One region of the Phyllobacterium sp. MT110 genome, then DNA from elsewhere that is predicted to be linked to it. Evidence: predicted binding sites of a transcription regulator. Region 1 holds the regulator's gene; each other region holds the start of a gene.

Region 1 (3,265 bases):
GAGGCAGGGATAAATGGCGCTCATGTTTCACCCCATCGAGAGAACCGGCATCGTTCATCGCATTCAATAAAGGGATCCCACAATGTTCCTCCCCTTCTTCCTTGAGCTCAAGGCGGCCAAGATTCCCGTATCGCTGCGGGAATATCTGACGCTGCTTGAGGGGCTGGATGCGGGGCTGGTGACCTATGATGTCGAAGGGTTCTACTATCTCGCCCGTTCCGCCCTGGTGAAGGACGAGCGCCATCTCGACCGCTTCGATCAGGTCTTCGGCCACGTGTTCAAGGGGCTGGAGCTGCTCGGCGGCGAGAGCGGTGTCGACATTGCCAATCTGCCCGAGGAATGGTTGCGCCGGCTCGCCGAAAAGCACCTCACCGAAGAAGAGAAGAAGCTGATCGAGGCGCTGGGCGGTTTCGACAAGCTGATGGAAACCCTGCGCCAGCGGCTTGAGGAGCAGAAGGGCCGGCATCAGGGCGGCTCGAAGTGGATCGGCACGGCCGGAACCTCACCCTTCGGTGCCTATGGCTACAATCCCGAAGGCGTGCGCATCGGCCAGGACGAGAGCCGCAACCGCCGGGCGGTCAAGGTCTGGGACAAGCGTGAATTCAGGAATTTTGACGACAGCGTCGAGCTGGGCACCCGCAACATCAAGGTTGCCCTCAAACGGCTGCGGCGCTGGGTGCGCGAAGGCGCCGATGACGAGCTCGACCTGTCGGGCACCATCAGGTCAACCGCCGAACACGGCTATCTCGACGTGCAGACGCGGCCCGAACGGCGCAATCATGTCAAGCTGCTGATGTTCTTCGATGTGGGCGGCTCCATGGACGAGCATATCCGGATCGCCGAGGAACTGTTCTCCGCCGTCCGCTCGGAATTCAAGCACATGGAATATTTCTACTTCCACAATTGCCTTTACGAGGGTGTGTGGAAGGACAACCGCCGCCGCCATGCGGAACGCATACCGACACTCGATCTCATCCACAAATACGGACCGGACTACAAGGTCATCTTCGTCGGGGATGCCGCCATGGCGCCCTACGAGGTTTCCCATGCGGGCGGCTCGGTCGAACACTGGAACCAGGAGGCGGGCGCGGTCTGGCTCGGCCGGGTGCTCGACCACTGGAAGAACGCCGCCTGGCTCAATCCGTCAAAGGAACAATACTGGGACTACACCGCCTCGACGGCGATGATCCGCAAGATTTTCGCGCATCGCATGTATCCCATGACCCTGGCGGGCATCGAGGGGGCGACGCGCGAACTCTCGCGCAGGCACTGACTACCCGAACGAGTACCCCGCACCGCGCACGGTGCGGATCGGATCGATCGAGCGGCCGATATTGATGGCCTTGCGCAGCCGCCCGACATGCACGTCGACGGTACGGTCGTCCACATAGATGTCGGCGCCCCAGACATTGTCCAGCAGCTGGCCGCGCGAGAACACCCGGCCGGGGGACTGCATCAGGAATTCCAGCAGGCGGAATTCGGTCGGCCCGAGCTTCAACTCGCGCTCCTTGCGGAACACGCGGTGCTGTTCGCGGTCGAGCTTCAGATCGCCGAAGCTGAGCACATGCGACAGCAGGCTCGGATTGACCCGGCGCAGCATGGCCTTGATGCGGGCGAGCAGTTCCGGGGTGGAGAACGGCTTGACCATGTAGTCATCGGCGCCGGTGGCAAGGCCGCGCACCCGCTCGCTCTCTTCGCCGCGCGCCGTCAGCATGATGATCGGCAGAATTTCCGTCTCGCGCCGCGCCCGCAGGCGGCGGCAGAGTTCGATGCCGGAAAGGCCCGGCAGCATCCAGTCGAGAATGAGCAGATCCGGCACTTTTTCACGCAGCGCAATTTCCGCCTCGTCACCGCGTGCGATTGTCTCGACGACATAGCCTTCGGCTTCAAGATTGTACCGGAGAAGGACGCTGAGCGCTTCCTCGTCTTCGACAACAGTGATTTTGGGAGCGATCGCCATTGCTGGAATCCTAATTAAGGCTGTCTGGCTTCATCGACGATGATGCTGTGGGTCTGGTCTTCCTTGGGCCGTTCGGCCGGAAGCTGGGCACCCGTCACGATGTAGTAGACCGTTTCAGCAATGTTCGTCGCATGGTCTCCGATGCGCTCGATATTCTTGGCGCAGAAGAGAAGGTGCGTGCAGGCGGAGATGTTGCGCGGGTCTTCCATCATGTAGGTCAGAAGTTCGCGGAACAGCGATGTGTACAGCGCATCGATTTCGTCATCGCGCTCGCGCACGATGTTGACCTGCTGCACCGAGCGTGTCGCATAGGCGTCGAGCACGTCCTTGAGCTGCGTCAGGGCGAGTTCCGCGATGGTCTGCAGGCCGCGATAGACGGACAGCGTCTGACGCGTATCGGTGACGGCGACAACGCGCTTGGCGATGTTCTTGCCGAGATCGCCGACCCGTTCAAGGTCGGAGGAAATGCGGATGGCGCCGATGATTTCACGCAGATCGATCGCCATGGGCTGGCGCTTGCCGATGATGGTGATGGCCTTCTCGTCGATCTCGCGCTGTCCGGCATCGAGGATGAGATCGTCCGAAATGACGCGCTGGGCCAGCGCGTTGTCGGAGTTCACCATGGCGGTGACGGCCTGTTCGACCATGCGTTCGGCATGGCCGCCCATTTCGGCGATCTTGTGCGTCAGGAACTTCAGTTCGTCGTCATAGGAACGGACGGTATGCTGCGACTCGGTCATATTCTTATCCCTGTTTCCCGTGATTAGCCGAAGCGTCCGGTGATGTAGTCCTGCGTGCGCTTTTCCGTCGGATTGGTGAACATCATTTCCGTATCGCCCACCTCGACGAGGTTTCCGAGATGGAACATGGCGGTGCGCTGCGAAACGCGGGCCGCCTGCTGCATCGAATGGGTGACGATGACGATGGTGTAGTTCTGGCGCAGTTCGTCGATCAGTTCCTCGACCTTTGCCGTGGCAATCGGATCGAGCGCCGAGCAGGGTTCGTCCATCAGGATGACTTCCGGGCTGACGGCAATGGCGCGGGCGATGCACAGGCGCTGCTGCTGGCCGCCGGAAAGGCCGGTACCGGCTTCATGCAGGCGGTCCTTCACTTCGTCGAACAGGCTGGCGCGGCGCAGGCTCTTCTCGACGATTTCCTCCAGCTCGTGCCGGTTCTTGGCAAGACCATGGATGCGCGGGCCATAGGCCACATTCTCGAAAATGGACTTCGGGAACGGATTGGGTTTCTGGAAAACCATGCCGACGCGGGCGCGCAGCTCGACCACGTCGATCTTCGGATTGTAGA
Region 2 (3,265 bases), on a different contig from region 1:
AAACGATCTCGCGGGCTATCGGACCATTGGCTTCAACCCAATGATCCCCGACATAGAAAACGCGGCCATTCTTGACCGCCGAAAGCTGCTGCCAGATCGGATTATTCTCGTGCGGACGATCCGGACCGGAATCATAAACGAAAATGACCTCCGGGTCTTTTTCAAGCATGGTTTCAAGGCTCAGCTCCACACCGAACGGTCCGCCTTGGCGCATCGGTCCCGCAATGTTGTCACCGCCAAGCGCGGCAACGATCGAGGCCGTTGTATTCTCCGTGTGGAAGGACCATGGCGTATCTCCGGCCCACATGATCTGAAAGCGCGGATGCACGTCCTTCGGCGCTTTGGTGCTGTACTCGGCAAGGTGCTGCCGGAAAGCGGCATTGAGTTCCGTACCGCGTTCCGGCTTGCCCAGCACCTGTGCAAGCTGGGAAATCTCGCGATCGCTTTCGCTCAAAAGCTCCATATTATAAGCCACGTAGGGCGCGATCTTCTGCAATTGCTCGGCATTGCCAATCGTGTAGCGGCGCATGGCAATGATGATGTCGGGCTTTGCTTCCGACAGTAGTTCTAGATTGGGTTTGGCACGCTGGCCGATCTGTTTGATCTGCTTTGTCAGGCCGAGGAGAAAATCGGGCTCGCGGCCGGCTGCCATATAGGTGGTTGCGACCGGTTTGACACCAAGCGCAAATGCCACGTCGGTAGCAAAGTAGGAAATGGAAGCGACACGCTTGGGATCGGCGGGAACTTCGATGGTGGTTCCACGATCATCGAGAATTGACAATGTTTTTGCATTGTCGGCTGACGCCGATGCTGCGGTTAGAAGGCCGAGCAAACTGATTGCACAAAGAGACTTGAGGCCTTTACCAAACATGACGGCATCTTTCCTGACTGCGTGTAACTGTACACCGCTTTAGTCAATAAACATGACATGTTCAATCATATTATCTTGCGGGTTCTGCAATAAGATGCGTCAGAAACATCGTTCGACGGCGGGCAAGGGAACTCCACGGACTTTTCGGTTCGTATCCCATCAAAGCGATCATTCTATTGTTGATTTCAAAGACCTGGATGAGCGATTGCGGAGTTATTGCCTCAAATCGAAACAATCTCAAACAGGCTCTTATCGGCATTTACAAAGGAACTTATCCAATTTGCGGATATGCCTTTGGGCGGAAACAACAAATGATCGTTTTCCGATCACCGGCGATTTTATGCAGCTGGCCTCTGATCAGCGGGTTTCGCGGATCCCTCTACAAGTTTCTCCTCCACCCCTAATCATTGAATCGGCCGTTTGAACGATTGAATTCAGCCTGAATCGGTTTGGCCATTTACCCGTTGGTGGCAGATGAACGCGCAGCGCCTTGAGACTTTTCAGAGTCTCAAGGCGCTGCGCAAAGATGCGGGGTCGTGGACTTCAGACATGACAACGCCCCACCGCAAGTTCTGCAATAAAGCTGCTGCGATCATTGCATCCTGTGAACTTACGGGTTGTAAAAACTGGCGCGATTTCATCTGGCTGTCATCCGGGATTTATAAAGGAGAGGGGAAGCTAACCAAGTTGGGGGTATGAAATGCGTAAACTTTTCCTTGTGGTGGCGTCGGCGGCACTCTTGTCCGGGGCGGCCCATGCGACAACGATCTATCCGCTGGACCGGGCCACGGTCCTTGCAGGCTCGCCATTCGATTTCAAGGTTGAATTCAGCAAGGTCGTGAAGCCGGAAGACGTGAAAGTCACGATCAACGGCGAGAGCTACGACGCTGTTTTCGGCAAGGCCGCCCAATTCGTTGCCGAGGAGAAGGGCGCTGAAGACAAGGTACTCGGATCCGCGCTCATCCTGCGCGACATCAAGCTTGCGAAGCCCGGCCAGTACAAGGTCGAGGTATCGGCTGGCGACGAGAAGAAATCGGTCGGCTGGGATGTATACACAACGTCCGACACGCCCAAAGCCAAGAACATCATCTTCCTGCTGGGTGACGGTCTTTCCGTTGCGCACCGCACCGGCGCCCGCCTCATGTCCAAGGGCATGACCGAGGGGAAGGCCAATGTCCGCCTTGCCATGGATGACATTCCGCCCGTCGCCTTCATCGGCACCTCCTCGACCTCGGCGATCGCTACCGACAGCGCCAACACCATGTCGGCCTATATGACCGGCCACAAGTCCGCGGTAAACGCACTCGGCGTCTATGCTGACCGCACGCCGGCCAGCCAGGACGACCCCAAGGTCGAAACGATCGGTGAGGCTCTGCGCCGCACCGGCAAGAAGTCGCTCGGCATCGTGACGACATCTGAAGTGCAGGACGCGACACCTGCCGCGCTCGTTTCCCATACGCGCAAGCGCGCCGACAAGGCCGACATCGTCGGCATGATGTACAACGTCAAGCCGGACGTGCTGCTCGGCGGAGGCTCGGCCTATTTCCTGGCCAAGGACGTGCCCGGTTCGAAGCGCAAGGACGACAAGGACTATATCGCGCTCTTCAAGGAGGCCGGTTACGCCCTCGCCACCGACAAGAATGAACTGGCCGCCGCGGCTGGCTCGAACCAGGGCAAGCTGCTCGGCCTCTTCCACACAGGCAACCTCGACGTCACGCTCGATCGCGAATTCCTCAAAAAGGGTACCGTCGATAAGTTTCCCAACCAGCCGGGCCTGGTTGATATGACCAAGGTGGCGCTCGACAGGCTGTCGAAGAATCCGGATGGCTTCTTCCTGATGGTGGAGGCTGCGTCCATCGACAAGATGAGCCATCCCCTCGATTGGGATCGCGCTTTGATCGATACGATCGAATTCGACAAGGCCATCGCGGCTGCACGCGAATTCCAGGCGAAAAATCCGGATACGCTGATCGTCGTCACTGGTGACCATACGCACGGCGTCTCGATCATCGGCACTGTCGATGATGATAAGCCGGGCACGGAAATGCGCGACAAGGTCGGCACCTATGCCGCCGCAGGCTTCCCGAACTACGAAGACAAGGACGGCGATGGCTATCCGGACCGAATCGATGTTTCCCGCCGTCTGTTCATCGCGGCCAACAACGGTCCTGACCACTACGAGACCTTCCGTCCGAAGCTCGATGGTCCTTTCGTTCCGGCGATCCAGAACGAGAAGAAGGAATACGTCGCCAACGAAGCTTACAAGGACGTGCCGGGCGCCGTCTTCGTCCAGGGCAACATCCCGCGCGATGAGGATAGTGGCGTTCATGCGGTGGACGATGTCGTGCTGCAGGCCGTTGGCCCGGGTGCGGAAGGCTTCCGTGGTTACATGGA
Region 3 (3,265 bases), on a different contig from region 1:
GCGCAACGTATCGAAGCCGCGCTCGGTCAATTCCTCGTAGATGGACTGTGTCGGGACAAGGCAGGTCTCGGCGGCATTGTGGAACCGGCGCAGAAAGCCGTAGGTCCAGGCCAGCGGAATGGGCAGACGCTCACGCAGATATTCGGGAAAGCGTGTATGAAAGCTGGTGGTGAAGCGCCACTTGTTTTTCAGGCAGGCGCGCCGCGCCATGATGCCAAGCGGGCCTTCCGTGGCGATATGCACGAAGGCGGGCTGCAACGCCTCGATCCGGGCTTTCACCGCCGCGGGATAGGTCAGTGCCAGCCGGATTTCCGGATAGGTGGGACATGGCGCCGAGGGATAGTCCGCGGGCGAGATGATCGTCACCTCGACGCCCCGCGCCTCCATCTGCTCGCGCAATTGAGTCAGGGTGCGCACCACGCCATTGACCTGCGGATGCCAAGCATCGGAGACGATGACCAGCCGCTTCATCGGATCGATCTCTGCAGGAGAAGCCATTCAGGCCGCATTCGCCGCCTTGGGACGCTTGTCCTCGAGTTTGACGACAGGCGCAAAGCCTGCCTTCTCCCCGATCAGATGCGTCCAGGAGATGAGTTCCATCTTGCCGTCGTGATGCTCGACGATGGCTGTGCAGCTTTCAACCCAGTCGCCGGTGTTGATGTATTCGATGCCGTCGATTTCTTCGATGGTGGCGTGGTGGATATGGCCGCAGATGACGCCGTCGGCGCCGATGCGCCGGGCCTCGTCGGAAACGACGGTCTGGAAGGAACCGATGAAGTTGACGGCCTTCTTCACCCGGAATTTCGCCCAGGCGGAGAATGACCAGTAGCGCAGCCCGAGCATGCGCCGCACCTTGTTCATGATGGTGTTGATGGCCAGCGCCGCATCATAGGCCCAGTCGCCGAGATAGGCGATGTGGCGGGCATTGCGCACGACAACATCGAACTGGTCGCCATGGATCACGAGGAATTTACGGCCGTCAGCGGTTTCGTGCATCGTGCGGTCCATGACCTCGATGCCGCCGAAATGCGTGCCCTGGAAATCGCGCAGGAATTCATCGTGGTTGCCGGCGATGTAGAGGATGCGCGCGCCCTTGCGGCTCTTGCGCAGGAGTTTCTGCACGATGTCGTTGTGCTCCTGCGGCCAGTGCCAGCTGCGGCGCAGACGCCATCCATCGACGATATCGCCGACCAGATAGATCGTATCCGCATCGTGATACTTCAGGAAGTCCAGGAGGAAGGTCGCCTTGGCGCCTTTGGAACCAAGATGCACATCGGACAAAAAGAGCGTGCGAAACTTACGTGTCTCTGGCTCAACCATGAGGCTGATCTCCGTTCAGCGCCGGTACGCATCGGTACCTCTGGTCTGACAGAAACCTGATTCATGTCACAGTCTTATGACGCCGCTAAAAAGTCTATGGTTTCCTGCGATAAACACTTGTAACAAAATGGACTTCATTTATGGCTCTTCGTGTCATTTATGCATGCTAAAAAGATTGAATCGCAAATCCCAAGTTGCGACCAGCCAATTTCCGGAGGATATTATCCATGGCCAAGGACAATTCGCCCAACCAGTCCGATCTCGAAGAAAGCGCCCTGTTTTACCACCGCTTTCCTCAGCCGGGTAAACTGGAAATCCAGGCGACGAAGCCGCTTGGAAATCAGCGCGACCTTGCCCTTGCCTATTCCCCCGGTGTCGCCGCGCCCTGCCTGGCCATTCATGAAAACCCCGCCACAGCCGCCGATTATACCAGCCGCGCCAATCTTGTGGCGGTCATCTCCAACGGCACTGCCGTGCTTGGCCTTGGCAATATCGGCCCCCTCGCCTCCAAGCCGGTGATGGAAGGCAAGGCGGTTCTCTTCAAGAAATTCGCCGACATCGACGTCTTCGACATCGAGATCGACGCGCAGGAGATCAACAAGATCGTCGATGTCGTTGCCGCGCTCGAACCCACTTTTGGCGGCATCAACCTTGAGGACATCAAGGCGCCGGAATGCTTTGACGTGGAGGAAATCCTCCGCGCCAGGATGAACATTCCGGTGTTCCATGACGACCAGCACGGCACGGCGATCATCGTCGCCGCTGCCATCCTCAACGGCATGGAGCTGGCCGGCAAGGATCTGTCCAAGGTCAAGATCGTCGCGTCCGGCGCCGGCGCCGCAGCGCTTGCCTGCCTCAACCTCCTGGTCAAGCTCGGCGCCAACCGCAAGAACATCTGGGTCTGCGATCTCGACGGCGTCGTCTATGACGGCCGCAACACGCTGATGGACCGCTGGAAGTCGGTTTACGCCCAAAAGACAGATGCGCGCGTGCTGGCCGATGTCATCGGCGGTGCCGACGTGTTCCTTGGCCTGTCCGCCGCAGGTGTCCTGAAGCCGGAACTTTTGAAGCAGATGGCGCCGAACCCGCTGATCATGGCGCTGGCCAATCCCAATCCGGAAATCATGCCGGAGGAAGCACGCGCCGCACGCCCCGACGCCATGATCTGCACCGGACGCTCCGATTTCCCCAACCAGGTCAACAACGTCCTCTGCTTCCCCTATATTTTCCGCGGCGCGCTGGATTGCGGCGCACGGGCGATCAATGAGGAAATGAAGATGGCGGCGGTCAAGGCCATCGCGGCGCTCGCCCGCGAAGAGCCATCGGATGTGGCGGCCCGCGCCTATTCCGGCGAAACGCCGACCTTCGGCCCCAATTATCTCATTCCTTCGCCGTTCGATCCGCGCCTGATCCTGCGCATCGCCCCAGCTGTGGCAAAAGCTGCCATGGAAACCGGCGTTGCCGACCGCCCCATCGAGGATTTCGAGGTCTATCTCGACAAGCTGAACCGCTTTGTCTTCCGCTCCGGCCTGATCATGAAGCCGATCTTCACCGCAGCGCGGACCGCCGAGAAGAAGCGGGTGATCTATTCCGACGGCGAAGACGAGCGCGTCCTGCGCGCGGCACAGGTGGTGCTCGAGGAAGGCACGGCGATCCCGACGCTGATCGGCCGCCCGCAGGTCATCGAGACGCGTCTCAAGCGCTACGGCCTGAAGATCAAGCTCGGCACTGATTTTGACATCATCAACCCGGAAGACGATCCGCGCTACCGCGACTATGTCGACCTTTTGGTGAACCTTACCGGCCGGCGCGGCACCACGCCGGAGGTGGCACGCACCATGGTCCGCGCCAGCGGCACGGTGATTGCAGCGCTGGCCATCATGCGCGGCGAAGCCGATGCCATGATCTGCGGCCTGGAAGGCCGGTTCGAGCGCCACCTGCGCAA

Evidence for each region. The regulator PhoB, encoded in region 1, activates phosphate uptake and scavenging genes when phosphate is short. The targets are predictions, from matches to a motif close to TGTCATNNANCTGTCAT.
Region 2: a site for PhoB is predicted at 1,507-1,523, ahead of AC1Q5O_RS26785 (alkaline phosphatase). Genes of this name have one in related genera too.
Region 3: a site for PhoB is predicted at 1,386-1,402, ahead of AC1Q5O_RS08355 (UDP-2,3-diacylglucosamine diphosphatase). Genes of this name have one in related genera too.

The regions. Positions count from the first base shown of each region.
Region 1 is NZ_JBXAFE010000002.1:537,878-541,142, reverse strand. Features, by position in the region: gene AC1Q5O_RS14255 (AAA family ATPase) at 1-13, shown strand, start outside; gene AC1Q5O_RS14250 (vWA domain-containing protein) at 83-1,273, shown strand; gene phoB (phosphate regulon transcriptional regulator PhoB) at 1,274-1,960, opposite strand; gene phoU (phosphate signaling complex protein PhoU) at 1,975-2,700, opposite strand; gene pstB (phosphate ABC transporter ATP-binding protein PstB) at 2,724-3,265, opposite strand, start outside.
Region 2 is NZ_JBXAFE010000012.1:7,075-10,339, reverse strand. Features, by position in the region: gene AC1Q5O_RS26790 (ABC transporter substrate-binding protein) at 1-871, opposite strand, end outside; gene AC1Q5O_RS26785 (alkaline phosphatase) at 1,572-3,265, shown strand, end outside.
Region 3 is NZ_JBXAFE010000001.1:1,612,507-1,615,771, forward strand. Features, by position in the region: gene AC1Q5O_RS08350 (glycosyltransferase family 4 protein) at 1-498, opposite strand, end outside; gene AC1Q5O_RS08355 (UDP-2,3-diacylglucosamine diphosphatase) at 499-1,320, opposite strand; gene AC1Q5O_RS08360 (NADP-dependent malic enzyme) at 1,548-3,265, shown strand, end outside.